One region of the Siccibacter colletis genome, then DNA from elsewhere that is predicted to be linked to it. Evidence: predicted binding sites of a transcription regulator. Region 1 holds the regulator's gene; each other region holds the start of a gene.
What was found. Region 1 encodes PurR, which represses purine synthesis genes. Its sites were predicted from a motif close to CANGCAAACGTTTGCNTG; they were not measured.
Positions count from the first base shown of each region.

Region 1 (7,320 bases):
GCGCGGCAACCAGCAGGAATGCCATAAACGCCAGCAGGCCGGTCATGGTCGGGTCGAGCTTGTAGTGTTTACCGAGGCTGGCACCGATCCCAACCGAGATAAAGAAGGTCATTACCCCCATGCTGAGGTTAAACGGCAGCATCAGCTGTTCACGATACTTCAGCGACAGATCGAGCCAGCCGCGGCAGAAGGCGTTCTGGGTATCGGGCGAGAAGGGCGGAAAGATAAAGACAAGTAAAAACGAACCGATGATCATAAACGGCAGGGCGGCGAGAAAACCATCCCTGATAGCCACCACGTGGCGCTGAGAACCCATGGCACCGGCCAGCGGGGTGATCTTATTTTCAATTACATGGACCATGCTCTGGTACAGGCTCATGACGGTTTTTCCTTGTAGGGGTCGTAGGCACGTCATGATTGTGAAACAAGATGGAAACCGGTTTCCAATTTATAATGAGTTAATTGTTAAGCAGATCACTCCCTGAGGAACGAAGAGCGGGAAACCGTGAGAGAGTTCACAAAAACCCCGGCAACGCCGGGGAAGGTTAGCGGGGAACGCGCAGGCCGTGCTCTACGCCGCGGCTGAAGACCACCTGCCACAGCTGGATATCACGGGCGCGGAAGGCACCGGCACAGGCGTTGAGGTAATAGGTAAACATGCGGCGGAAGCGCTCGGAGTAGTTATCCGCAATCTCCGGCCAGGCGGCCTGAAAACGCGCATACCACGCCATCAGCGTTTTGTCGTAGTCCGGCCCAAAGTTGTGCCAGTCTTCCATCACAAAGTGCTTTTCCGCCGCGTTGGCGATATGGCGCACCGAAGGCAGACAGCCGTTGGGGAAGATGTACTTATTGATCCACGGGTCTACGCTGTTGCTGGTGGTGCGGGAACCGATGGTATGCAGCAGGAACAGACCGTCCGGCTTCAGGTTCCGGTCTACCACCTCAAAGTAGGTGGCGTAGTTTTTTGGCCCGACGTGCTCGAACATGCCTACCGAAACGATGCGGTCAAACTGCTCATCGAGGTCGCGGTAGTCCTGCAGGCGGATGTTGACGTCCAGACCCTGACAGCGTTCCTGCGCCATCTTCTGCTGCTCGGCGGAGATGGTCACCCCGTGCACGCTGACACCGTAGTGCCGCGCGGCATACTCCGCCAGCCCGCCCCAGCCGCAGCCGATGTCTAGCAGCGTCATGCCCGGCTCCAGCGCCAGCTTGTCGCAGATGAGCTTCAGTTTCGCCTGTTGTGCATCGACCAGGTTGTCGGCAGTTTTCCAGTAGCCGCAGGAGTACTGCATCGCCGGGTCGAGCATGCGGCTGAAGAGATCGTTCCCCAGATCGTAGTGCTCTTTGCCTACCATCCACGCGCGCTTGCGGCTCTGGAGGTTAAAAACCCTGGCGCCGAGGATGCGCAGCGTATCTTTGAAATGGTGCGGTAGCTGCTTTTCCAGCCCGGCGCGCAGCACGCGGGTAAAAAAGAGATCGAGGCGGTCGCAGTCCCACCAGCCATCCATATAGCTTTCACCGAGGCCGAGTGAGCCTTCCTGCAGCACGCGTTTGAAAAACTGGGGATTGTTTACCCTGATGTCGCCGGGCCGGCTGCCGTTGATTTCAATGCCGGCGCGGCCCAACAGTTCACTGACGATGCGGAACCATTCACTGTCCCGGACGCTGACTTCTTCTATACATGATGAACTCATAGCTTCTCCATCACCCACGTGTGATCAGAACCTTCAAAAAGCGTAGACGCATTTTAAGGATTGAGAGAATTATCACGGTTTACACCGTGAGCCTGATTTCTGACGATGAACAGAGGAAGGGATGAAAACCCTTGCCAGAAGTGCCTTCCATGGTGGGAGGGGAGCATCCTGATCCCCGTTTCTGCCTGTTTATTATGGTGTTACGGCTGGCAGCAACGAAAATCAGTATAGGCCCCGCCTGGGGTGGGTTCAAGTGAAAAAGGTAGCAGGCTAATCAGGCGATAACGAAATTATCGCCTGGGAAATTACCTGTCGGACGACGAGGCGGCGGTGCGTGCAGGATTGATGCTCGCCTGCATCGCCCAGCCCAGCACCACCAGTACAATCGTAGCCAGCATGACGCTGGTGGTGGCCAGCAGCGGCCAGGCGATCAGCGCTGACACTACCAGGCTTGCGAAGAAGCACAGGCCCAGCTGCAAAGTATTCTGCAGCGCGGCAGCGCGTCCGGTGGCCTGCGGGAAGGGCAGCAGAGCGGCGGCAACCACGATGGGGTAGATAGCGCCGTTCGCCATCGCCATCAGGCAGAACGGGATCAGCAGCAGCGTCAGCGACGAGCCAGCCAGCACGCCAACGGCGAAGGTTGCCACCACGCTCAGGGCAAACGTCGCCAGCAGCCACGGCAGCATGCGCGCCCCGGACCACTTCTGCAGCGCGCTGCGGCAGCCGTACCCGCCTATCAGAAACGCGATAGTCTGCGGAACGTAGCTCAGGCCGATGATGCCCGGACCATAACCCATTTCGCTGAGGATAAACGGTGAGCCGGTCAGCCAGGCGAAGAAGCTCGCTGAGCAGGCGGCATAGATCAGCACGTTACCGGTATAGACGCGGGAGCGCAGCAGGGAGAGAAAGCGCAGCGGAGCGGCCTTTTCGCTGGTTGGATGGCGCGGCAGCGGTTTCAGGCGCAGGGCCGGGATCATCAGCGCGAGGGTGATGCCAAACAGCACCACGAAGATCGCCTGCCAGACGCTGTGGTTGAGGATAAAGCTCCCCAGCAGCGGGGCGAGTGCCGGCGACAGGCCGACCAGCGGCATGATGGTGGCAAAGATGCGCCGCGCGTTGGTCGGGTAATAATCGGTGACCAGCGCCTGCCAGATCACCGCCGCTGAGCAGACTCCGACCGCCTGAATGAAGCGCAGCACCAGCAGGCCGGTGGCGCTTTCGACCCAGACCATGCCGAGGCTGGCGAGGGCGAAAACCGCCAGACCCACCAGCAGCACCGGGCGACGGCCATAGCTGTCAGAGAGCGGTCCCCACAGCAGCTGCGCCAGAGCGAAACCGGCGAGGAACAGGCTCAGGCTGGCGCTGACGGCGGCAGGCGCAACCCCGAGATCCTGCTGAATGGCGGCAAACGCCGGCAGGTACATATCGGTTGCCAGAAAGCCGAGCACGCTCAGCCCGGCAAGCCAGATCAGAAATCCTTTTGATGGACGCATGAACTTTCTCTTTTATCAATCAGTGCAGGTAGACGGGGCGTGAGTGTAAGAAGTGCGTTCCGGCTTGTGAACCGTTAATATTTGTAGATTGCGTTCAAAAATTTTGCAGGCAAAAACATGTGGTCTGAATATTCGCTGGAAGTGGTGGATGCGGTGGCGCGCAACGGCAGCTTTAGCGCGGCAGCCAAAGAGCTGCATCGCGTGCCTTCTGCCGTCAGTTATACCGTGCGTCAGCTGGAGGAGTGGCTGGCGGTGCCGCTGTTTGCGCGCCGCCATCGTGATGTGGAGCTGACCCCCGCCGGGGCGTGGTTTTTGAAGGAGGGGCGCTCTGTTATCAAAAAAATGATGGTCACCCGCCAGCAGTGTCAGCAGATCGCCAACGGCTGGCGCGGCCAGCTGTCGATTGCGGTGGACAATATTGTCCGCCCGGAGCGCACCCGGCAGCTGGTGCTCGACTTCTATCGCCACTTCCCGGACGTGGAGCTGCTGGTCTCTCAGGAGGTGTTCAACGGCGTCTGGGATGCGCTGGCCGACGAGCGCGTCGAGCTGGCGATTGGCGCGACCCAGGCGATTCCGGTCGGCGGGCGCTACGCCTTTCGCGATATGGGGATGCTGAGCTGGCAGTGCGTGGTGGCTGCCAGTCATCCGCTTGCGCAACAGCAGGAGCCAGTGAGCGACGATCGGTTGCGCAACTGGCCATCGCTGGTGCTGGAAGATACCTCGCGCTCGCTGCCGAAGCGTATTACCTGGCTGCTCGATAACCAGCGCCGGCTGGTGGCACCGGACTGGGCCTCGGCGGAGGTGTGTCTCAGCGCCGGATTGTGCATTGGCATGGTGCCGTCGCATTTTGCCAGGCCCTGGCTGGACCGCGGCGAGTGGAAAGCGCTGACGCTGGAGAACCCGTTTCCGGATGCGGCCTGCTGCCTGACGTGGCGGCAGAATGATGCCTCACCGGCGCTGCAGTGGCTGCTGGATTATTTAGGGGACAGTGAAACGCTGAACCGGGAGTGGCTGCGGGAGCCTGAGTGACAGGCTCCCCGCAGGATTAGCGGCGGTAGTCGCGGAACGGACCGTCAGCGACGGAACGGCGTTCGATCAGGCGCGGATGCACCTCGATGGTCTGGGCCTCTTCGCGCTTGCTGGTGATCCTGTCCAGCAGCATGTTGAAGGCCGTCTCGCCCAGCGAATCCTTCGGCTGGTGGATAGTGGTCAGCGCCGGGCTGAAGAAACGCGCGTTGCGCACGTTGTCATAGCCAATCACAGAAATATCCTGCGGTACGCGCAGACCCATCTCATCCGCGGCACAGATGGCGCCCATCGCCATGATGTCGCCGCCGCAGAATACCGCGGTAGGGCGGTGCGCCTGAGAGAGGATCTGCTGCATTGCGCGGTACCCGGATTCCGGCTCGAAGTCGCCCTGCACGATCCAGGCCTCCGGCACCGCAATCTGCGCCTCTTTCATTGACTGCATAAAGCCTGCCAGGCGGCCTGCGCCGGTGTTGCGCTCCAGCGGGCCGGGAATGACGCCGATGTCACGGTGTCCGCGCTCAATCAGATAGCGCCCGGCCATGTAACCGCCCTTGAAGGCGTTATCGATAACCGAATCAGTAAAGTCGGCGCGCGCTTCGCCCCAGTCCATGACGACCATCGGAATGTGGCGATACTCTTCCAGCATGCCGATCAGCGAATCCGGATACTCTGAGCACATTACCAGCAGACCGTCGACGCGCTTCTGCGCCATCATCGACAGGTAAGCGCGCTGCTTCTCCTGGTTGTTGTAGGCGTTGCCGAGCAGCAGGGTGTAGCCTTTGGCGAAGCAGTTTTTTTCCACCGCTTCGATGATTTCGGCGAAATACGCGGCTTCGCTGCTGGTCGCCAGCAGGCCAATCGATTTCGTATGGTTCACTTTCAGGCTGCGGGCGACCGCGCTGGGTGAATAGTGCAGCTCTTTAATCGCTGCCCACACCGCGTTGCGCGTCTCTTCCGCAACAAAACGCGTCTTGTTAATGACGTGTGAAACAGTTGTAGTAGAAACGTTTGCTTTTTTCGCGACGTCTTTAATTGTTGCCATGAAATATCACTCCAGACCACCCTCTAAACTCCTGAAATTTATCAAGGTAAACGTTTGCCTGTGTTAAGCCTCGGTTGCAACCATGTTGTGTTGCAAATGACCGGGAGAGTTACACCAAACGTCAGGAGGGAGTAGTGGCCGGTAAACAAAATAATTTAGCGACGAATTTTGGCCGATCCGCAGCAAAAGTGGAAGCGTTAATACGCATATCAAACTAAATCGCAGGGGATTTTTCGCACGAACTATGCAAAAATGATCAAGACCTGCTTTTTACAGGGATATTCTGGAGCCAAAAAATGAACAAAGATCTGAAATTTTCACTGCTGACGACCGTTATCACGCTGGGTTTGATCGTTTTCGGCGCGCTGACCGCCATTCTGCACTAAAAAATCGCCCCTGAAACGGGAGGGAAGCCGCTTCTCTCCCGTTTGCGCAACAACAGTGTGACCCTCCTCCCGTTTTACCCTCCGATAATTAACAATTCAGCAATAGTCTTTAGCATGTTTTGTCACTTCTGTTTTTGTTTACAAACTGTCATTCTTTCGCTCCCTGAATGATCACCGCTCCGGCGGTAACGGCCAGACCGGATTACACGGCGTCTGGCCCGGAGTAAAAATGCTATGAAAATCAACTTTCCGCTGCTTGCCCTGGCTATCGGCGCTTTTGGGATTGGTACCACAGAATTCTCACCGATGGGGCTGCTGCCGGTTATCGCCGACGGGGTTAACGTCTCCATTCCCGCCGCCGGGATGCTGATTAGCGCCTATGCGGTTGGGGTGATGATTGGCGCACCGCTGATGACGCTGCTGCTGTCGCATCGCGCACGCCGCAATGCCCTGATCTTCCTGATGGCTATCTTCACTCTCGGCAATGTGCTGTCTGCCATCGCCCCGGACTACACGACGCTGATGCTGTCGCGCATTCTCACCAGCCTCAACCACGGCGCGTTCTTCGGGCTGGGTTCCGTGGTGGCGGCAAGCGTGGTGCCGAAGCACAAACAGGCCAGCGCGGTAGCAACCATGTTTATGGGGCTGACCATCGCCAATATCGGTGGCGTTCCGGCCGCGACCTGGCTGGGTGCCACCATCGGCTGGCGCATGTCGTTCCTCGCCACCGCCGGGCTGGGCGTTATCGCCATGCTGAGCCTCTGGCTGTCGCTGCCGAAGGGCAGTGCCGGCGAGCGGCCTGACGTGCGTAAAGAGCTGTCGGTACTGCTGCGTCCGCAGGTGCTGAGTGCGCTGCTGACCACGGTACTGGGTGCCGGCGCCATGTTCACGCTCTACACCTATATTGCCCCGGTGCTGCATGACGTTACCGCCGCCACTCCGGCATTTATTACCGGCATGCTGGTGCTGATTGGCGTGGGCTTCTCCATCGGTAACTTCCTCGGCGGCAAGCTGGCTGACCGTTCGGTCAACGGCACGCTGAAAGGGTTTCTGTTGTTGCTGATCGTGATTATGGCCGCTATTCCGTGGCTGGCACGCACCGAGCCTGGCGCAGCCATCAGCATGGTGGTGTGGGGCGCGGCTACTTTTGCGGTGGTGCCGCCGCTGCAGATGCGTGTGATGCGCGTCGCCAGCGAAGCACCGGGGCTGTCATCCTCGGTGAATATCGGGGCGTTCAACCTCGGTAATGCGCTGGGCGCGGCAGCGGGCGGGGCGGTGATCTCCGCAGGCCTGAGCTACAGCGTGGTGCCTGTGATGGGTGCCGCGATCGCCGCAGCGGGTCTGCTGCTGGTGCTGATCGCCTCGCGTAAACCCCAGGCGCAGGCGTGCGCGGCTGAATAACGCGTTGCGCATCACGCGCAGGCAATAAAAAAGGAGAAGGGATAACCTTCTCCTTTTTTTATATCCGCTCGCTTCAGCGAATGGTTTTCGGAGTCATCACCCGGCGCGCGCCCACGTAGTGGCGCTTCCAGTAGTCTTCGCTCAGACTGGTGATCTGAATGCCCTGGCCGCTGCTCGGGGACTGAATAAATTTGCCGTTGCCCATGTAAACGCCGACGTGATCGGCGGTGCCGCGACCCTGGGTGCGGAAGAACACCAGATCGCCGGTTTCAAGC
Region 1 is NZ_CP074352.1:1,738,447-1,745,766, forward strand. It holds gene KFZ77_RS08320 (PTS sugar transporter subunit IIC) at 1-379, opposite strand, end outside; gene cfa (cyclopropane fatty acyl phospholipid synthase) at 546-1,694, opposite strand; gene punC (purine nucleoside transporter PunC) at 2,000-3,187, opposite strand; gene punR (DNA-binding transcriptional activator PunR) at 3,305-4,216, shown strand; gene purR (HTH-type transcriptional repressor PurR) at 4,233-5,258, opposite strand; gene cydH (cytochrome bd-I oxidase subunit CydH) at 5,555-5,644, shown strand; gene KFZ77_RS08350 (MFS transporter) at 5,879-7,045, shown strand; gene KFZ77_RS08355 (C40 family peptidase) at 7,119-7,320, opposite strand, start outside.

Region 2 (7,320 bases), 980 kb from region 1:
ATCGCCCGCAACCTGCCGGGGCGCGGCGAGCTGCACCGCCCGGAGAGCGCGCCGCCGCCGCTGATGTTAACTCCTGGCCTGAGAAAGCTGGTGTGGAGCTACAGCCTGGCGGGTTTTGGCTACATCCTGCCCGCGACGTTTTTGTCGCAGATGGCGGCGCAGCGTTTTCCCGGTAGCCTGTTCGCCCAGTTTGTCTGGCCGGTGTTCGGCATCGCGGCGGTGGTCGGCATCGCGCTCAGCATCCTGCTGCGCCATCGCCTGCTGAGCAATCATCGTCTGGCGCTGGTGCTCTGGCTGCAGGGCATCGGCGTGATCGCGGCCGCCAGCCTGCCGGGTATGGCCGGACTGGTGACCGGCTCGTTGCTGGTGGGCGGCGGCTTTCTCTGCGCGGTACAGCTCTCCATGCAGTACGGTCGCGAGCTGGCCCCGGCGCACAGCCGCTATAAGGCGGGGCTGCTGACCACCGGTTACGCCCTCGGACAGCTTGTCGGGCCGGTGACCTCGTCGCTGGCGACCGCACTGCTGCACCGTCTCGAACCGGCGCTCTGGCTGGCCGGGGCGGCGCTGTTTATCGGCGGGCTGCTGGTGTGGCATCGTGATGAATAAAAGGATTCAGCAATTTCAATAATTATCACCATGAATAGCTGGATTCTGAAAACGCGCTCGCGCACAATGTGGCAACACTCTGTCCCATGCAGGGCAGAGGTTAGCCCCACCTGCCGGAGAAAAAATCATGTCATCACTCAGTAAAGAAGCCGCCCTGGTTCATGAGGCGTTAGTGTCCCGCGGTCTTGAAACCCCGCTTCGTCCGCCCGTTCATGAACTGGACAACGAGACGCGCCGGAGCCTGATCGCCGGTCATATGACCGAGATCATGCAGCTGCTGAACCTGGATTTGAGCGATGACAGCCTCGCGGAAACCCCGCACCGTATCGCCAAAATGTACGTGAATGAGATTTTCTCTGGTCTGGACTACGCTAACTTCCCGAAAATCACCATCATTGAAAACAAAATGAAGGTCGATGAGATGGTCACGGTGCGCGACATTACCTTTACCAGCACCTGCGAACACCATTTCGTGACCATCGACGGCAAAGCGACCGTCGCCTATATTCCTAAAGACGGCGTTATCGGCCTGTCGAAGATCAACCGCATCGTGCAGTTCTTCGCGCAGCGCCCGCAGGTGCAGGAGCGTCTGACCCAGCAGGTGCTGATTGCCCTGCAGACGCTGCTTGGCACCAACAACGTCGCCGTGTCGATGGATGCGGTGCACTACTGCGTGAAAGCGCGCGGCGTGCGCGATGCTACCAGCGCCACCACCACCACCTCGCTGGGCGGACTGTTCAAGTCCAGCCAGAACACCCGTCAGGAATTCCTGCGCGCGGTACGTCACCACAGCAACTAACAGGGCAGGATACGCATGGAAAGAAATGTCACGCTGGATTTCGTTCGTGGCGTTGCCATCCTGGGTATCCTGTTGCTCAATATCGTCGCCTTTGGTCTGCCTAAGGCGGCGTATCTTAATCCCGCCTGGTATGGCGACATCACCTCCCGCGATGCCTGGGCCTGGGCGATCCTCGACCTGTTTGCGCAGGTAAAATTCCTCACCCTGTTTGCCCTGCTGTTTGGCGCGGGCCTGCAGATGCTGCTGGCGCGCGGTAAGCGCTGGATCCAGTCGCGCCTCTCCCTGCTGCTGCTGCTCGGTTTCGCCCACGCCATTCTGCTGTGGGACGGCGATATTTTACTGGCCTACGGGCTGATTGGGCTGGTGATCTGGCGCATGATCCGTGACGCTCCCAGCGGCAAATCGCTGTTTAACATGGGCGTGGTGCTCTATCTGGCGGGCGTGTTTGTGCTGCTGCTGCTGGGCCTCATTTCCGGCAACCAGACCAGCCGCTCCTGGGTGCCGGATCTGGCGAATCTGCAGTATGAACAGCTGTGGAAGCTCAATGGCGGGGCAGAGGCTATCGATAACCGCCTCGATCTGCTGGCGAACAATCTGCTGGCGCTGGGCGCGCAGTACGGCTGGCAGCTTGCCGGCATGATGCTGATGGGGGCGGCGCTGATGCGTAGCGGCTGGCTGCGCGGTCAGTTCAGCCTCAGCCACTACCGGCGCTGCGCCGCCATCCTGATCCCCCTCGGCATGGCCATTAACCTGCCGGCAATCGTGGCCCAGTGGCAGCTCGGCTGGGATTTCCGCTGGTGCGGCTTCCTGCTGCAGACGCCGCGCGAGCTGAGCGCGCCGTTTCAGACCATCGGCTATGCCGCGCTGGCGTTTGGCTTCTGGCCGCAGCTGGCACGCTTTCGCCTGACCAGCGCCGTGGCCTGCGTGGGTCGCATGGCGCTTACCAACTACCTGCTGCAAACCCTCATCTGTACCACGCTGTTCTATCGATTCGATCTGTTTATGAAATTCGACCGTCTGTCGCTGCTGGCCTTCGTGCCGGCGGTGTGGGCCGTTAATCTGTTGCTCTCTGTAGTGTGGCTGCGCTATTTCCGCCAGGGGCCGGTAGAGTGGGCCTGGCGCCAGCTGACACGTCTTACCTGCGGCAGCGCTGTAACTGATACATCCAGATAACGATCAAGATCACAATCATTAACAAAACGGATGTAACCGTTTTCAAGCATGTGATTTCCCTCACGCAGCGTCCGCCTGCACGCTGCCAGAATAGCGCCTCGTCCTGAACAGGGAGGTGCCTGTGCGTTGCTGCTCAATTCAAAAAGGTGATGTCTATGATCACCATTCGTGATGTTGCCCGTCAGGCGGGCGTCTCCGTCGCGACCGTTTCCCGCGTGCTGAACAACAGCGCGCTGGTCAGCCCGGATACCCGCGACGCCGTGATGCAGGCGGTTTCCCAGCTTGGCTATCGACCCAACGCGAACGCGCAGGCGCTGGCGACGCAGGTCAGCGATACCATTGGCGTGGTGGTGATGGACGTGTCCGACGCCTTCTTCGGTGCGCTGGTGAAAGCGGTGGATATGGTGGCGCAGCAGCACAACAAGTACGTGCTGATCGGCAACAGCTATCACGAAGCGGAGAAGGAGCGGCATGCGATTGAGGTGCTTATCCGCCAGCGCTGCAGTGCGCTGATCGTGCACTCCAAAGCGTTGGGAGATGACGAGCTGGCGGCCTTTATGGAACACATGCCGGGGATGGTGCTGATCAACCGCATCGTGCCGGGGTACGAACACCGCTGCGTCGGGCTGGACAACATTGCCGGGGCGATGATGGCAACGCGTTTACTGCTGGCGCAGGGCCACCAGCGGGTTGGCTATCTGGCGTCCAGCCACAGTATTGAAGATGACGCCCAGCGGCGCGAAGGCTGGCTGCGCGCGCTGGCGGAGCAGGGCATTACCCCTTCCGACAGCTGGATTGGCACCGGATCGCCGGATATGCAGGGCGGCGAGGCCGCGATGGTGGAACTGCTCGGCCGCAATTTACAGCTCAGCGCGGTATTCGCCTACAACGACAGTATGGCCGCCGGGGCGCTGACCACCCTCAAAGACAACGGCATCGCCGTGCCGCAGCAGCTTTCACTCATCGGTTTCGATGATATTCCCATTGCCCGTTACACCGATCCGCAGCTCACCACAGTGCGTTATCCGGTGGTGTCGATGGCGCGTCTGGCTACCGAGCTGGCCCTGCAAGGGGCGGCGGGAACGCTGGATCGCGAGGCGACGCATTGCTTTATGCCGACGGTAGTAAGACGCCATTCTGTGGCCTCGAAACAAAGTGTGGCGCCGATCACTAACTGATTATCTGAGGTGATGTAACCGTTTTCAATCTGTGAGTAAATTCACAGATTATTAACAAGGCGGTGTCTATAGTGACAGCGTTTTCAGGGCTGAAACGCTATGTAACGGTGATTAATCGTTTTAACCATAGTCATTACCTCTAAAACATCTAAAAAAACGCAGTTCTGGAGCGTTACCGAACACGGAAGAAAAAACTTTAGTCAGTGAACTTCGGCATTCAGTAACGTCTCATTAACATTGCTGTCCTGCCGCCAGTTATACACTCGAACTACCCTGCATAAAACCGGAGATACCATGAATAAGAAGGTGTTAACCCTGTCCGCCGTGATGTCTTGCATGCTGTTTGGGGCGGCTGCCAATGCTGCTGATACCCGCATCGGTGTGACCATCTATAAGTATGACGACAACTTTATGTCCGTTGTGCGCAAGGCCGTCGAGAAGGAAGCCAAAGCCTCCCCGGATGTTCAGCTGCTGATGAACGACTCGCAGAACGACCAGTCCAAACAGAACGACCAGATCGACGTACTGCTGGCAAAAGGGGTTAAATCCCTGGCGATTAACCTGGTAGACCCGGCTGCTGCAGGGACCGTTATCGAGAAAGCGCGCGGCCAGAATGTGCCGATCGTCTTCTTCAACAAAGAGCCGGCCCGCAAAGCGCTCGACAGCTATGACAAAGCGTTTTACGTCGGTACCGACTCCAAAGAATCCGGCATTATTCAGGGCGACCTGATTGCCAAGCACTGGGCAGCAAACCAGGGCTGGGATCTGAACAAAGACGGTCAGATCCAGTTCGTCCTGCTGAAAGGCGAGCCGGGCCACCCGGATGCTGAAGCACGTACCACTTACGTGATCAAAGAGCTGAACGACAAAGGCCTGAAAACCCAGCAGCTGCAGATGGATACCGCCATGTGGGATACCGCTATGGCTAAAGACAAAATGGACGCGTGGCTCTCTGGCCCGAACGCCAACAAAATTGAAGTCGTGATCGCCAACAACGATGCGATGGCAATGGGTGCCGTGGAAGCGCTGAAAGCACACAATAAATCCAGCATTCCGGTGTTCGGTGTTGATGCCCTGCCAGAAGCGCTGGCGCTGGTGAAATCCGGTGCGCTGGCCGGTACCGTGCTGAACGATGCGAACAACCAGGCGAAAGCGACCTTCGATCTGGCGAAAAACCTGGCCGACGGTAAAGAAGCCGCAGCCGGTACCAACTGGAAAATCGAAAATAAAGTCGTGCGTATCCCGTACGTTGGGGTTGATAAAGAAAACCTCGCGCAGTTCAGCAATAAATAAAAGTCAGCACGATATTCCTGGGCGCACGTTGTGCGCCCTTTTAGACGCTTACGCGTAAACATTATATACGCCGTCAGGGTTAACTATGGTCAGCAATAATACGCAATCGGCAGGCGAATACTTGTTGGAAATGAGCGGTATCAACAAGACATTCCCCGGCGTTAAGGCACTCGATAATGTGAACCTCAAGGTGCGTCCGCACTCTATTCACGCGCTGATGGGCGAGAATGGGGCGGGCAAATCCACATTGCTCAAATGCCTTTTCGGGATCTATAAAAAAGATTCCGGCAGTATTCTTTTTCAGGGACAAGAGATTGATTTCCAGTCGGCTAAAGAGGCGCTGGAAAACGGTATTTCGATGGTGCATCAGGAACTGAACCTGGTATTACAGCGTTCGGTTATGGATAACATGTGGCTGGGGCGCTACCCCACCAAAGGCGTATTTGTCGATCAGGACAAAATGTACCGCGATACCAAAGCGATCTTTGACGAGCTGGATATTGATATCGATCCGCGCGCGCGCGTGGGTACGCTTTCCGTATCGCAGATGCAGATGATCGAAATCGCCAAAGCGTTTTCCTACGATGCCAAAATCGTCATTATGGACGAGCCCACCTCGTCGCTGACGGAAAAAGAAGTTAACCACTTGTTCTCTATTATCCGTAAGCTGAAAGAGCGTGGCTGCGGTATTGTTTATATCTCTCACAAGATGGAAGAGATATTCCAGCTGTGCGATGAAATTACCATTCTGCGCGACGGTCAGTGGATCGCCACCCAGTCGCTGGAAGGGCTGGACATGGATAAGATCATCGCCATGATGGTCGGCCGCTCGCTCAACCAGCGCTTCCCGGATAAAGAGAACCAGCCGGGTGAAGTGATCCTTGAGGTGCGCAACCTGACGTCGCTGCGCCAGCCGTCAATTCGTGATGTCTCTTTCGACCTGCACAAGGGTGAAATTCTTGGCATCGCCGGGCTGGTTGGGGCGAAGCGTACCGATATTGTGGAAACGCTGTTCGGTATTCGCGAGAAGTCCGGCGGCACTATTTCCCTGCACGGTAAGAAAATTAATAACCACACCGCCAACGAAGCGATTAATCATGGCTTCGCGCTGGTAACCGAAGAACGCCGTTCGACCGGGATCTATGCCTATCTCGATATTGGTTTTAACTCGTTAATTTCCAATATTCGTAACTATAAAAGCAAAATCGGCCTGCTTGATACTTCGCGCATGAAAAGCGATACCCAGTGGGTAATCGACTCTATGCGCGTAAAAACGCCGGGGCATCATACCCAGATCGGTTCCTTGTCCGGGGGTAACCAGCAGAAGGTGATTATTGGTCGCTGGCTGTTAACCCAGCCGGAAATACTGATGCTGGATGAACCGACCCGCGGTATTGACGTCGGCGCGAAGTTTGAAATTTATCAGCTGATTGCCGAACTGGCGAAGAAAGGGAAGGGGATCATTATTATCTCCTCCGAAATGCCGGAGCTGTTAGGCATCACAGACCGTATTCTGGTGATGAGCAATGGCCTCGTCTCCGGAATTGTTGACACCAAAACGACAACGCAAAACGAAATACTGCGTCTTGCGTCTTTGCACCTTTAAGATCAGGGGCTCCTCATGAGTGCGTTAAATAAGAAAAGTTTTCTTACTTATCTGAAAGAAGGCGGTATTTACGTCGTCCTTTTAGTGTTATTAGCCATTATTATTTTCCAGGATCCCACATTCTTAAGTCTGCTCAACCTGAGTAACATTCTGACCCAGTCGTCGGTGCGTATTATTATCGCCCTCGGCGTAGCCGGGCTTATCGTGACCCAGGGTACTGACCTGTCAGCCGGTCGCCAGGTGGGTCTGGCGGCGGTGGTGGCGGCAACGCTGCTGCAGTCGATGGAGAACGCCAACAAGGTGTTCCCGGAGATGGCAACCATGCCGATTGCGCTGGTGATCCTGATCGTCTGCGCCATTGGTGCCATCATCGGTCTGATCAACGGCATTATCATTGCCTATCTGAACGTGACGCCGTTTATTACCACCCTCGGCACCATGATCATCGTTTACGGTATCAACTCCCTGTACTACGACTTCGTGGGCGCATCGCCGATTTCGGGCTTCGACAGCGGATTCTCGACCTTCACCCAGGGCTTTATCGCCATGGGCAGCTTCCGCCTCTCCTACATCACCTTCTACGCCCTGATTGCGGTGGCGTTCGTCTGGGTGCTGTGGAATAAAACCCGCTTCGGTAAGAACATTTTCGCCATCGGCGGTAACCC
Region 2 is NZ_CP074352.1:2,721,473-2,728,792, reverse strand. It holds gene KFZ77_RS13190 (MFS transporter) at 1-606, shown strand, start outside; gene folE (GTP cyclohydrolase I FolE) at 734-1,405, shown strand; gene yeiB (DUF418 domain-containing protein YeiB) at 1,421-2,578, shown strand; gene galS (HTH-type transcriptional regulator GalS) at 2,734-3,756, shown strand; gene mglB (galactose/glucose ABC transporter substrate-binding protein MglB) at 4,051-5,049, shown strand; gene mglA (galactose/methyl galactoside ABC transporter ATP-binding protein MglA) at 5,135-6,655, shown strand; gene mglC (galactose/methyl galactoside ABC transporter permease MglC) at 6,671-7,320, shown strand, end outside.
Region 2: galS (HTH-type transcriptional regulator GalS) is a predicted target of PurR. The motif match lies at 2,608-2,625, and genes of this name have one in related genera.

Region 3 (7,320 bases), 1.2 Mb from region 1:
GGCTAATCACGCCGCCACGGAAGAAGTGCTGACCGAAGCTGACGCAGCCCATGCGACGGCTCTCTACCAGCTGCGGTTCAAAATCTTCGCCGATCACCAGTTCCGTCGAACCGCCGCCGATGTCGATCACCAGCTTGCGGCCGCGCTCCGGCTGGGTGTGCTCAACGCCCATAAAAATCAGGCGTGCTTCTTCATTCCCGGAGATGATTTCGATGGGGTAGGGGATAACCTTTTCCGCGCGCTGCAAAAACTCGCTGGCGTTTTGCGCCTGGCGCAGGGTGTGCGTGCCCACGATGCAGACGTTAGCTGCCTCAAATCCCTGCAGGCGCTCGGCGAACAGGGATAAGCAGCTCAGGCCGCGCTCCATGGCCTCTTCACTCAGGGTATTATTCTCATCCAGTCCGTCAGCCAGATGTACGCGCTGCTTCAGGCGACCAATGATCTGCATCGCGCCATCCACCACGCGGGCGATCACCATATGGAAACTGTTTGAGCCAAGGTCAACTGCAGCAAACTCCTGCGGGCGCGGGGCCTGATTCTGTATCGGCATACTTATTCTGGTTGCTCTAGTGATTTGATGTAGTCGTAAATCGCCAGCTGTGCGCGTACTTTGCGGCGGTTGCCGCGCGGCACATAGCGATTGCTCAGCTCTTTATCGATGTAACGCGCTTTTACGGTGTCGCTGAACAGCAGCTCCATAATGTCCAGCACCCGTTGTTTCAGGCGCGGATCCAGTAGCGCGACCGCCACTTCAATGCGGTAGTCGATATTACGCGTCATCCAGTCGGCGGAGGAGAGGTAGACCTTATCGTCGCCGCCATTCTTGAAAATATAGACCCGATCGTGCTCCAGATAACGGTCAACGATACTCATCACGCGAATATTTTCGCTGATCCCTTCCAGTTGCGGGATCAGGGAGCACATACCGCGGATCATCAGGTTGACCGGCACGCCGGAGCAGGATGCCGCATAGAGCCGGTCCACCAGCCCTTTGTCCACCAGGTTGTTCAGCTTCAGGGTGATCCCCGAAGGCTGGCCATTTTGCGCATTTGCGATCTCTTTATCCACCATTTCATACAACAGGCGGCGGCTATTTTGCGGCGAGACCAGCAGGTAGTCGAAATGCACCGGGCGATAGGGGTTTTCGATAAAGTTGAACACCCGACGCACTTCGTTGGTGATGCGCGCATCGGCGGTCAGCAGGGAGTAGTCGGTGTACAGCCGGGCCGTTTTCTCGTTGAAGTTACCGGTACCGATGTGGGCATAACGCACCACTTCGTCGCCTTCCTTACGCGAGATCAGGAACAGCTTGGCGTGAATTTTCAGCCCGGGTGCCGAGAAGATGACGTGCACGCCCGCTTCGGTCAGGCGCTTCGCCCAGTGGATATTGGCCTCTTCGTCAAAGCGCGCCTGCAGCTCCACCACCACCGTCACTTTTTTACCGTTGTGCGCGGCGTGGATCATCGAGTCGATGATGCGCGAATCCTTCGCCACGCGATAGATGTTGATTTTGATCGCCAGCACGCTTGGGTCGAAGGAGGCCTGGCGCAGCAGCTCCAGCACGTGCTCGAAGGTGTGATACGGATAGTAGAGCAGCACGTCGCGTTCGCGAATGGCGTCAAAACCGTTGCGGAACTTATCGAACCAGATATGGCGCAGGCGCGGCAGCGGCTTGTTCACCAGGTTGGCTTTGCCGACGTTCGGGAAACCAATGAAGTCTTTGAAGTTGTGGTAGCGTCCGCCGGGGATGATTGAGTCGTAGTGGGTGATGGTCAGCTTATCGCGCAGCATCTCGACCATCGCATCCGGCATGTCACGCTGATAGACAAAGCGCACCGGCTCAGCGGTCAGGCGCTGCTTCAGGCTGGAGGACATCAGCTCCAGCAGGCTCGACTCCATCTCATGCACCAGATCGTATTCCGCGTCGCGCGTCATCTTCATTGAGTAGGCGTTCAGCGCATCGTAATCGAAGAAGCCTTTGAAGATATCGTCGAGGCAGTAGCGCAGAATATTATCCAGCAGGATCATCGGCTTGCGGCGGCGCGGCGTCTCCGGAGGCAGGTTGACGAAGCGCGGCATCTTATCCGAAGGGATTTCCAGCAGCGCATAGCGGATGTCATCCCCGCGGATAATCTCTACTGCCAGATAGGTGTAATCGTCCTTCAGGAACTGCACCAGGTCGGTGTCGCGATTGATTAATGTCGGAGTAATGTGCTGACGCAGATGCTGTTTAAAGTACTGTCGCAGCCAGGTTTGCTGATTTGGCGAGAGCTGGCGCTCGTTGATGAGGAAGATCTGATTGCGCGCCATCTCCAGCAGCAGATCGTTATACAGGGTATCGAACTCCTGATCCGCTTTCAGCACCCGGGCCTGGATCTTGCCCAGCAGGTGGCGCGAGTGGGAGGTTAATCCCTGTTCTTCGGTGATAAGAATGCGTCGCTTCAGTTCGGCGAAGCGCACCTTATAGAACTCATCCAGGTTGTTGGAATAGATGCCCAGAAAGCGCATCCGCTCAATCAGCGGGTTACTTTTATCCGCTGCTTCCTGCAGAACACGCTCATTGAAAGACAGCCAGCTTAATTCTTTTTCGGTATATAGCTTTTCCTGACCCATTACTACTCACACTCCGGTTGGTAAACGCGGGACGTGACAACGCCGTCTCGTGGTTATTATGGCGAGCTGAACCCGCTTATGTCCAACTATGCCCGATAAGTATGACAGTTATCCGAAAAGGAGAGGGCGGATTGTGCCCGTAACCTGCAGTTGCACGTCCCGTAGCGCTGCGGGAAGGCGCAGAATAAAAAACGCCCTGCCGGGGCAGAGCATGGGGTTTTATTCGTCGGCTGCGTGGCCCTGAGGCGGAAGCTTCTGGCCGTCGAGCCAGGCCTCGTTGTCGCGCATCGCCAGCCTGCCTTCAGCAAACCAGCTCACCACCAGGGGATAGATGGCGTGCTCCTGGGCCTGCACCCGGGCGGTGATGTCCGCTTCGTCATCGCCGTCAAACACCGGCACTTTCGCCTGCAGGATCACCGGCCCGCCGTCCAGTTCGTCGGTGACGAAATGCACCGAGGTGCCGTGTTCGCTATCGCCGTTTTCCAGCACCTGACGATGGGTATGCAGTCCCGGATACTTCGGCAGCAGCGAGGGGTGGATATTGATAAGCCGTCCCGCGTAGTGCGCCACAAATTCCGGGCTGAGAATGCGCATATAACCTGCAAGCACTACCAGGTCCGGCGCATACGCATCGATCTCCAGCATCAGCTCACGGTCAAAGGCGTCACGGGTGGCAAACTGGCTGGCGCTCAACGCATGGGCCGGAATGCCTGCTTCTCTGGCGCGCTCAAGGCCGAACGCGTCGGCCTTGTTGCTGAATACTGCGCGCAGGGTGCCAGCAATTTTTTTACTGGCACAGGCATCAATGATGGCCTGCAGATTGCTGCCGTTGCCGGAGATCAGCACCACGATATTCATTTACTGGATAACCACGCGCTCGTCGGAATCCGAGGCCTTGATGACGCCGATTTTCCAGGCGGTTTCGCCTGCATCGTTCATCAGTTGAATGGCGTTGTCCGCTTCAGCCGCCGGCAGGGCGATCAGCATGCCCACGCCGCAGTTGAAGGTGCGGTACATCTCGTGCTGGCTGACGTTCCCGGCCTGCTGCAGCCAGTTGAACACGGCCGGCCACTGCCAGGAGGACTCGTCGATCACCGCCTGAGTGTTGTCCGGCAGCACGCGCGGAATGTTCTCCCAGAAGCCGCCGCCGGTGAGGTGGGCGATAGCGTGGACATCGCTCTGCGCAATCAGGCTGAGAATCGATTTCACGTAGATACGGGTCGGGGCCAGCAGGTGATCCGCCAGCGGCTTGCCGTCGAGCTCGGTGGTCAGCGGGTCGCTGCCGCTGACTTCCAGAATTTTACGCACCAGCGAGTAGCCGTTAGAGTGCGGGCCGCTTGAGGCCAGCGCCACCAGCACGTCGCCGTCAGCGACTTTGCTGCCGTCGATGATTTCTGATTTTTCCACCACGCCAACGCAGAACCCGGCAACGTCGTAGTCATCGCCGTGGTACATGCCCGGCATCTCAGCGGTTTCGCCGCCGACCAGCGCGCAGCCTGACTGCAGACAGCCTTCGGCAATACCGGTGATGACGCTGGAAGCGGTATCGACATCCAGTTTGCCGGTGGCGTAGTAATCGAGGAAGAACAGCGGTTCCGCACCCTGTACCACCAGGTCATTCACGCACATCGCCACCAGATCGATGCCGATGGTGTCGTGACGCTTGAGATCCATCGCCAGACGCAGCTTGGTGCCGACGCCATCGGTGCCGGAAACCAGTACCGGTTCGCGATATTTTTGCGGCAGTGCGCACAATGCGCCGAATCCGCCCAGTCCACCCATCACTTCCGGGCGGCGGGTCTTTTTCACAACACCTTTGATTCGGTCGACCAGAGCGTTACCTGCGTCAATATCAACACCGGCATCTTTATAGCTGAGAGAGGTTTTATCGGTCACTGCAGAGTCCCCACGCGGTTGCGGTTGGTGGTAAATCAGATGGCCTGTCAGGCTCAGGAAAGGGTGCCATCCGGAAAACGCGGCAATTCTATCAGTGCAGGCAAACGTTTGCGAGCCTCTTGTCTGTACGGTTAGCATTATTGTTCTTTATACTCATTTCCAGTCCGTTTGATTAGGATCAACGGCGCTGGATGTGGCGCGGCGGGAAAAAAGCGGTATAATCCCGCGATTTTTTTTGTGGTTGCCATCTTTTGGGGAGAAAGAGTATGAAGATCGTGGAAGTCAAACACCCACTCGTCAAACACAAGCTGGGGCTGATGCGCGAGCATGACGTCAGCACCAAGCGTTTTCGTGAACTCGCCTCCGAAGTTGGGAGCCTGCTGACTTATGAAGCAACCGCCGATCTGGCAACGGAAAAAGTGACCATCGAAGGCTGGAACGGCCCGGTGCAGGTTGAGCAGATCAAAGGTAAAAAGATCACCGTGGTGCCGATCCTGCGTGCTGGTCTGGGCATGATGGAAGGCGTGCTGGAGCACGTGCCGAGCGCCCGCATCAGCGTGGTTGGCGTCTACCGTGATGAAGAGACGCTGGAGCCGGTGCCCTATTTCCAGAAGCTGGTGTCTAACATCGACGAGCGCATGGCGCTGGTGGTTGACCCGATGCTGGCAACCGGTGGCTCAATGATCGCCACCATCGACCTGCTGAAAAAAGCGGGCTGCACCAGCATTAAAGTGCTGGTACTGGTGGCCGCGCCGGAAGGTATCGCCGCGCTGGAGAAAGCGCACCCGGACGTTGAGCTCTACACCGCCTCAATCGATCAGGGGCTGAATGAGCAGGGATACATCATTCCTGGCCTCGGCGATGCCGGCGACAAGATCTTTGGTACTAAATAAGCGATTTGATAATAAGAGCCGACTTGATAGTCGGCTTTTTTTTGGGCCATAACCCTGGGTGCCTTTTCACGAAGGGCAGGGAATAACGACAACACACAACACGTGAGGAAAACACTATGACGCGCCGTGCTATCGGTGTCAGCGAGCGTCCACCGCTGCTGCAAACCATCCCGCTCAGTTTGCAGCACCTGTTCGCCATGTTTGGCGCCACCGTTCTGGTGCCGATCCTGTTTCACATTAACCCGGCCACCGTGCTGCTGTTTAACGGCGTCGGGACGCTGCTCTATCTCTTCATCTGTAAAGGCAAAATCCCGGCCTATCTGGGGTCAAGCTTTGCGTTCATCTCGCCGGTGTTGCTTCTGCTGCCGCTGGGATACGAAGTGGCGCTGGGCGGCTTTATCATGTGCGGCTTCCTGTTCTGCCTGGTATCGCTGATCGTTAAGAAGGCTGGCACCGGCTGGCTGGACGTAATGTTCCCGCCTGCAGCGATGGGCGCTATCGTTGCGGTGATCGGGCTTGAGCTGGCTGGCGTCGCCGCCGGTATGGCCGGGCTGCTGCCGGCAGAGGGCGCGGCGGCGGACAGTAAAACCATCATTATTTCGCTGGTGACGCTGGCGGTGACGGTGTTCGGTTCGGTGCTGTTCCGTGGCTTCCTCGCCATTATCCCGATCCTTATTGGCGTGCTGGCGGGCTACGCGCTGTCGTTTGCGATGGGCGTGGTGGACTTCACGCCGGTTGCCGAAGCGCACTGGTTCGCACTGCCCACCTTCTACACCCCGCGCTTTGAGTGGTTCGCTATCTTCACTATTCTGCCGGCGGCGCTGGTGGTGATCGCTGAACACGTCGGTCACCTGGTGGTGACGGCGAACATCGTGAAAAAAGATCTGATCCGCGACCCTGGCCTGCACCGCTCTATGTTTGCCAACGGCCTGTCGACCATGTTCTCCGGCTTCTTCGGCTCCACGCCGAACACCACCTACGGGGAAAACATTGGCGTGATGGCGATTACCCGCGTCTACAGCACCTGGGTGATCGGCGGCGCGGCAATTATCGCCATCCTGCTCTCCTGCGTCGGGAAACTGGCGGCGGCAATCCAGATTATCCCTGTACCGGTGATGGGCGGCGTATCGCTGCTGCTGTACGGTGTGATCGGTGCATCCGGTATTCGCGTGCTGATTGAATCGAAAGTGGACTACAGCAAAGCGCAGAACCTGATCCTAACCTCGGTGATCCTGATCATCGGCGTCAGCGGTGCGAAGGTACATATCGGCGCAGCCGAGCTGAAAGGCATGGCGCTCGCCACCATCGTCGGTGTTGGCCTGAGCCTGATCTTCAAACTTATCAGCGTCCTGCGTCCGGAAGAAGTGGTGCTGGATGCGCCGGATGAGGAAGGGAAATCCCGATAAAATTTACGTTAGTTTTAAAGGCTGCCTTGGCAGCCTTTTATTTTGCAGAGGCATAAAGCATTCTTCGGAATGACAATTAAAGTGCCGCCAATGCGCGGCATAATGTCAGCTTACAGGCTGTTACTTCTTCGCATTAATTACCCTTTCTTTACTTATATCTCCCTTACTTTTCGAACGGTAAAATCGCAAGAAACGTAATAGCTGATCGAGATAACATGCTGAATTGCACTTTCTTATTAAACGCAAAGCCAATGTCGACGCTTTGCTGCCCGGGTACGGGATTTTTTCCTGCTTATTCTGGTCTTGCTGGCGTGTATCGCAACAATCCACAGACTATAGATAAAGTTAAAAAAGGTGCATTGCCGGTGGGTAAATATTATATCGTTAGTCGGCCGAACGGCGGGTGGGGTTCCGCGGTACGCGACAGGCTCGCATCATGGGGTAGTGGTTCTGACCGCGATCTGTGGTTTGCATTGTTTAAAGATGTCGGGTTATTGATGATGTTACTTTTA
Region 3 is NZ_CP074352.1:2,946,061-2,953,380, reverse strand. It holds gene ppx (exopolyphosphatase) at 1-550, opposite strand, end outside; gene ppk1 (polyphosphate kinase 1) at 553-2,613, opposite strand; gene purN (phosphoribosylglycinamide formyltransferase) at 2,833-3,471, opposite strand; gene purM (phosphoribosylformylglycinamidine cyclo-ligase) at 3,472-4,509, opposite strand; gene upp (uracil phosphoribosyltransferase) at 4,776-5,402, shown strand; gene uraA (uracil permease) at 5,519-6,808, shown strand; partial or broken gene KFZ77_RS19780 (DUF2778 domain-containing protein) at 7,024-7,320, shown strand, end outside.
Region 3: purM (phosphoribosylformylglycinamidine cyclo-ligase) is a predicted target of PurR. The motif match lies at 4,607-4,624, and genes of this name have one in related genera.

Region 4 (7,320 bases), 1.6 Mb from region 1:
GCTGGAGCAGCACGCCGAACACGTCCTGATGATCGAGCACCTTCTCAGCGTTATCGACAATGATGTCAAAGCCGAAGGTTTCCGCACGGGTACGCACGACATCCAGCGTCTGCGGATGCACGTCTGCCGCCACGAAGAAGCGGTTGGCGTTTTTCAGTTTGCTGACGCGTTTAGCCATCGCCATCGCTTCCGCCGCTGCGGTTGCTTCATCAAGCAGCGAGGCGGAGGCAATATCCATGCCGGTCAGATCCAGCGTGACCTGCTGGAAGTTGAGCAGCGCTTCGAGGCGGCCCTGAGACACTTCTGGCTGATATGGCGTGTAGGCGGTGTACCAGCCCGGATTTTCCAGCATGTTGCGCAGGATCACCGGCGGGAGATGAACCGGGGTGTAGCCCATGCCAATGTAAGACGTAAAGCGCTTGTTGAGCCCGGCGATCGCTTTCAGTTCCGCCAGCGCGGCAAACTCGGTGGTGGCGTCGCCAACCTGCGGCGGCATGGCGAGCTGAATGTCCTTCGGCACGATCTGTGCAATCAGGGCGTTTAATGAATCCGCGCCAACCGTGTTCAGCATCTCCTGCTGTTGCTGAGCATCCGGCCCGATGTGACGGTCGATAAACGCGCCACGGTTTTCAAGCTGGCTTAAAGTCTGTGTCATGAGCGATGGTTCCTGAAACGTGCGGTGAATAGTGGTCGCCTCTCGCAGCCGGAGAGGTTAAGGGCGGGTGCTGTTTCGCCCCCACCCAGCCCTCTTCCGACGAAGAGGGAGAAAACTGTTACTCGTCCAGCAGTGCTTCGTACGCAGCGGCATCCAGCAGCGCAGCAATCTGCGACTCGTCGCTGGCTTTAATTTTGAAGATCCAGCCTTCGCCATAGGGCGCGCTGTTAACCAGCTCCGGCGCATCGCCAAGGGCGTCGTTGACCGCCACAATCTCACCGCTGACCGGCGCATAGATGTCGGAAGCCGCTTTCACGGACTCCGCCACCGCACAGTCGTCCCCCGCGCTGACGGTAGTGCCAACGCCTGGCAGATCGACGAACACCATGTCACCCAGCAGCTCCTGCGCATGCTCGGTGATCCCCACGGTGTACGTGCCGTCGGCTTCTTTACGCAGCCACTCGTGTTCTTTGCTGTATTTCAGTTCTGCTGGAACATTGCTCATTTTTTTTCTCCTGATATCGACATCACTGCGCGACGGCTTTTCCGGCGCGAACGAAAACGGGTTTGGTCACGCGCACCGGCATTTCACGGTTGCGGATCTGGACAATCGCGGTCTCGCCAATGCCCTGGGGTACGCGGGCGAGCGCAATGCTGTAGCCGAGCGTGGGCGAGAAGGTGCCGCTGGTGATGATCCCTTCCTGGGGGTTGCCCTGAGCATCGGTAAAGCGCACCGGCAAACCACCGCGCAGCACGCCTTTTTCCGTCATCACCAGGCCGACCAGCTGCTCGGTGCCGTGTTCGCGCTGAGATTCCAGCGCCTCACGCCCGATGAACTGACGGTCGGCAGGCTCGAAAGCGATGGTCCAGCCCATATTGGCAGCGAGCGGCGATACGCCTTCATCCATCTCCTGCCCATACAGGTTCATCCCAGCCTCCAGGCGCAGCGTGTCGCGCGCGCCGAGGCCGCACGGCTGTACGCCAGCCTTAACCAGCGCCTGCCAGAAGTCGGCGGCTTTTTCATTCGGCAACGCGATTTCATAGCCGGCTTCACCGGTATATCCGGTGGTGGCGATGAACAGATCGTCGGCCTGGACGCCAAAAAAGGGTTTCATGCCGTCAACCGCCTGGCGCTGGGCCTCGCTGAACAGCGTGCCCGCTTTCTCTTTCGCCTGCGGCCCCTGAACGGCAATCAGCGCCAGATCGTCGCGCACGGTAATTTCAACCCCGTACCCGGCAGCATGTTCCTCGATCCAGGCGAGATCTTTTTCCCGGGTGGCGGAGTTCACCACCAGGCGGAAATAGTCTTCGGTAAGGAAATAGACGATCAGGTCATCGATGACACCGGCGGAAGCGTTAAGCATACCGGTATAGAGGGCTTTGCCAGGGACAGTGAGTTTAGCGACGTCGTTAGCCAGCAGAAAACGCAGGAATTCGCGGGTACGGGTGCCGCGCAGGTCGACGATAGTCATATGGGAGACGTCAAACATACCGGCATCGCGGCGCACCGCGTGATGCTCATCCAGCTGGGAGCCGTAGTGCAGCGGCATCATCCAGCCGTGGAAATCGACCATGCGCGCACCGCAGAGGGTGTGCTGTTCATACAAAGGGGTTTGTTGAGCCATCTTTTCCTCGGGTTGTCAGCGGGTACGAACGGGGATGCAGCCCTGAAAAAAGCCCAGGTTAAACCCCACCGCCACGGTCACTCCCGACCGCGACGCAAACGTTACCTTTTGCCTGAACTTATCACCGAAGCCTGGGATTAACCATAAGTAAAAATGGGTCATCACATTAGCTTATGGCCGTAAAACCCGAAATGCGTGACAGAGTTTTCGGTTGTCCTTAGCGCAAAATGAAGCTGATAAATAATGAATGCATTTGCCTGGCACTGCGTAACGCAGCATTTATCGTTGAAAGCGGAAAAAATTCACTACATTGCCAAAAACGTCAGATGAGTAAATCTAATCCGAAAAAATGGGTGAAATTAGAATATTTCAAACGAGGAGGATTTCCCTTTCCGTTGGCGGGAAAGGGAAAGTGTGACGCAGTTAACGTAACCACTCAGGCAGATCGTTCAGGCCCATTGCCTGACGGATCAGCTGCGGTTTAACACCCGGGAGAGTATCAGCAAGTTTCAATCCAATATCGCGCAGCAGCTTTTTCGCCGGATTGCTGCCGGCAAACAGTTCGCGGAACCCCTGCATTCCCGCCAGCATCAGCGCGGCGCTGTGCTTGCGGCTGCGCTCGTAGCGGCGCAGATAGAGGTGCTGACCAATATCTTTACCCTGACGCTGCAGACGACGGAGTTCGTCAATCAGTTCAGCCGCATCCATAAACCCGAGGTTCACGCCCTGGCCCGCCAGCGGATGAATGGTGTGGGCGGCATCGCCCACCAGCGCCAGACGATGAGACGCGAACTGCCGCGCGTAACGGCCGACCAGCGGATGGACCTGACGCTCACTTTCGACGTGGCACAGCCCAAGGCGGTTATCAAACGCTACGCACAGCGCCTGATTGAAGGCTTCATCGCTGGCCTGCTGCATCTGCTGCGCTTTATCAGGCGACAGCGACCAGACGATCGAGCACAGGTGCGGATCGGCCAGCGGCAGGAAGGCGAGAATGCCGTCACCGTGAAACATCTGGCGCGCCACCTGACCGTGAGGCTCATCGGTGCGAATGGTTGCCACCAGGGCGTGATGGCGGTAATCCCAGTATGTCAGCGGAATATCGGCGCGCTCGCGCAGCCAGGAGTTCGCCCCGTCCGCACCAATCACCAGCCGCGACGTCAGCATCGTGCCGTCGGTCAGGGTGAGAAAGGCGTCGTTCTCGCCGAAGGCAACCTGCTGCATCTGCGCCGGGGCAATGAGCGTAACGTCTGAACAGCGCTGGGCTTTATCCCACAGCGCCTGGTGGATCACAGCATTTTCAATGATATGCCCGAGATGGCTGTAGCCGAGGGATTTATCATCAAAAGCAATATGTCCGAAGCTGTCCTGATCCCACACTTCCATGCCGTGATAGGGACTGACACGCCCCTGTTGCAGGTCGTTCCACACCCCGAGCTTCGCCAGCAGCGTTTCGCTGGCGGCATTGATTGCCGAGACGCGCAGCGCGGGCGGCGCGTTCGCGGCTAACGGCTCGGGCTCATGCTGCTCCAGCACCGCAACGCGAAGGCCACTGCCCTGCAACCCGCAGGCAACCGCGAGGCCGACCATACCCCCGCCAACAATTGCCACATCTACGCTTTGCACATTCGTCTCCTTAACGTGCGACCCAGCCAAGGGTTCGCTTTGCCAGCGCGTTTCGCGCCGGAGTAAACAGTTCCATCGCCGTCAGACCGACATTGCGGCCTGCCACCAGCGGTGCCCAGCGGTTGGCAAAAAGGTGCACCAGCCCGTCCGTCATGCCGATGGTCGCGGCTTTGTCCGCCTGACGCTGCTGCTGCCAGGCGCTTAATACAGTGTAGCGACCGCAGTCCGGGTCGTCGTGTAGCGCAGCGGCCAGACACTCCGCCAGTGAAATCACGTCGCGCAGGCCCAGGTTAAACCCCTGCCCGGCAATCGGATGCAGGCTCTGGGCCGCGTTCCCCACCAGCGCCACGCGATGCGAAATGGGACGGCGTGCGCGGGTGAGCGTCAGCGGATACACGCTGCGGGCGCCCGCATGGACGATGCGCCCCAGTCGCCAGCCGAAGGCACGCTGCAGCTCAAGGCAAAATTGTTCGTCACTCCAGTCGAGAATTGCCTGCTGTTTAGCGCGCGAATGGCACCACACCAGCGAGCAGCGGTTGCCCGACATCGGCAGCAGCGCCAGCGGGCCGTGCTCAGTGAAACGCTCAAACGCCCGTCCCCCATGCGGAATGGCGGTTGTCACATTGGCGATCACCGCCACCTGATCGTACTCGTACGCTTCATGCACAATGCCGCTCTGGGAACCCAGCGCCGAGCGGGCACCGTCAGCGGCAACCAGCAGCTGCGCGCTGAGGGTTTCGCCGTTGTCCAGCGTGACGCTGACGTGCTGGGGGGCACGGTCAAACGCCGCCACCCGGGCCGGACAGTGCAGCGTGACGCCGGGCGCTTTGCGCAGCAGCGTAAACAGGCGCTGGCCGACGTCGTGCAGCTCAACCACCTGTCCTAAGGCGTCGATACGGTAATCTTTGGCTTCAAGGGTAACGAAGCCGGCATGGCCGCGATCGCTGACGTGCACGCTATGGATGGGCGTCGCCCGGTCAGCAATCGCCTGCCAGATGCCGGTACGCGCCAGCTGTTGCGTGGTACCGTGCGCCAGCGCGATGGCGCGGGCATCAAATCCGGGGTGGCTTGCCGCGGCAGGATCCCGGGCTTCCACCAGATGCACCGGCAACGTGCCGTTGGTGAGATGCGACAGAGTAAGAGCCAGGGTCGCGCCCGCCATGCCGCCGCCGGCGATAATCACGCTCATGACTGCCGTGCCGCCGCCATCAAGGCTTCAATCTCATCCGCATGTTTCACGACGCTGGCGGTCAGGTTCTCATTACCCGCTTCAGTAATAAGGATGTTGTCTTCGATGCGAATGCCGATCCCGCGGTACTCCGCAGGGACGTCGGCGTCCGGCGCGATATACAGGCCCGGCTCCACGGTGATCACCATGCCCGGCTCCAGCGGACGCGAGCGATCCGCGCCATAAGCACCGACATCATGCACGTCCAGCCCCAGCCAGTGCCCCAGACCATGCATAAAGAACTGGCGATGCGCGTTATCCGCGATGAGCTGTTCAACCTCGCCATGCAGAATGCCAAGCTTCACGAGGCCGCTCACCATAATGCGTACCACCTCGCCGGTGACGTCCTGAATAGAGGTGCCGGGGCGGAACAGGGTCAGAGAGGTTTCCAGCGATTCGAGCACGATGTTGTAGACCGCACGCTGCGCCGGGGAGAATTTACCGCTCACCGGGAAGGTGCGGGTGATATCACCGGCGTAGCCCTGATATTCGCAGCCGGCATCGATCAACACCAGGTCGCCGTCGCGCAGCACGCTTTCATTTTCGGTGTAATGCAGGATGCAGCCGTTTTCCCCGCTGCCAACGATGGTGTTGTAAGCAGGGTAACGCGCGCCGTGGCGGTTAAACTCGTGGTGGATTTCGCCTTCGAGATGGTATTCGTACATCCCGGCGCGGCATTTTTCCATCGCGCGTGTGTGTGCAAGGGCGCTGATCTCTCCGGCGCGGCGCATTACCGCCAGCTCCTCTTCGGATTTGAACAGGCGCATCTCATGCACCCATGGCCGCCAGTCGGTGAGGGTAGCCGGTGCTGCCAGGTTCTGGCGTGAGCCTTTACGCAGCTTGTCCAGCGCGGTGAACACGATGGTGTCGGCATACGGGTATTCACCCTGGGCGTGATACACCACGTCCAGCCCATTTAACAGCTGATAGAGCTGCTCGTCGATCTCATCGAATGCCAGCGCGCGGTCAACGCCCAGTTTTTCAGGCGCAGCGTCCTGGCCGAGACGACGTCCGAACCAGATTTCAGCATTTTTATCGCGCACGCGGTTAAACAGCACGCTGTGGTTATGGTTGTCATCGCTTTTGATCAGCAGCAGCACGGCTTCCGGCTCATTAAAGCCGGTGAAGTACCAGAAATCACTGCTCTGACGATACGGGTACTCGCTGTCCGCGCTGCGCGGCGCTTCTGGCGCGGCGAAAATCAGTGCGGCGCTTGCCGGAGCCATCTTTGCCAGTAACGCCTGGCGACGTCGACGATATTCCTGGGGTGTCATGACATCTCCTCAAAAGCGATGAAACAATTAGTGTAGCGTGGGTTTCTGCACTTCCGGCGCCGTTGGCGGCTGGCGGTTAAAACGGTCATGGCACAGCAAGGCTGCTACGCGAACGTACTCCACGATCTCTTCGAGCGACATCTCCAGCTCTTCCTGATCTTCGTCTTCGTCATAACCAAGCTGAGCAATGTTACGCAGATCGTCGATGGCTTCACCCGCTTCGCCGGTGACCTTATCGAGTTTCGGCTGCGTGACGCCCAGCCCCAGCAGGAAGTGATTCACCCAGCCTGCCAGCGCATCAGCACGGTCAAATACGGTCACCTCGTCGCCATCCGGCAGGTAAAGCTGGAACTGGAAGCCATCATCTTCCAGCGCAATATCCGTGGCGGCGTGCATCTGACGCAGCATCTGTGCCAGGTTTTGCCCGAAAGCCAGCCCTTCGTTGGTCAGATCGTGCAGCAGCGGCTGCCAGGTGCTGTCGTTGTTTCCACCGCACAACATACCGCTGATCAGTCCATGCATTTCCGCAGGTGTTAAGCCGACATCCTGCTGGTTAAGTAACTGGCCAAGTTCCGCGTAGCCAGGTAAATCGGTATTTGTAGACATAGCATTCGTCGTCGTTGGGAGGATAAGATCGTGATATGCTACCACTTTGGACCCTGGTGAACCAGAAAGGGCTTGTGCCATCAAATCAGGGTAGCTATAGTGTCGCCCCTTCGCAGCCCAGCCCGGCGGCGAGCGACGCGCAGTCAAACAGCAGGAAGGTGTCATGTCTGCACAACCAGTCGATATCCAAATTTTTGGCCGTTCTCTGCGGGTGAATTGTCCTCCTGAACAGAGAGATGCGTTAAATCAGGCAGCAGAAGACCTGAATCAGCGGTTGCAAGATCTGAAAGTTCGCACTAGAGTCAC
Region 4 is NZ_CP074352.1:3,374,937-3,382,256, forward strand. It holds gene gcvP (aminomethyl-transferring glycine dehydrogenase) at 1-655, opposite strand, end outside; gene gcvH (glycine cleavage system protein GcvH) at 774-1,160, opposite strand; gene gcvT (glycine cleavage system aminomethyltransferase GcvT) at 1,183-2,280, opposite strand; gene ubiI (FAD-dependent 2-octaprenylphenol hydroxylase) at 2,704-3,906, opposite strand; gene ubiH (2-octaprenyl-6-methoxyphenyl hydroxylase) at 3,917-5,095, opposite strand; gene pepP (Xaa-Pro aminopeptidase) at 5,092-6,408, opposite strand; gene KFZ77_RS16205 (YecA/YgfB family protein) at 6,436-7,014, opposite strand; gene zapA (cell division protein ZapA) at 7,178-7,320, shown strand, end outside.
Region 4: gcvT (glycine cleavage system aminomethyltransferase GcvT) is a predicted target of PurR. The motif match lies at 2,378-2,395, and genes of this name have one in related genera.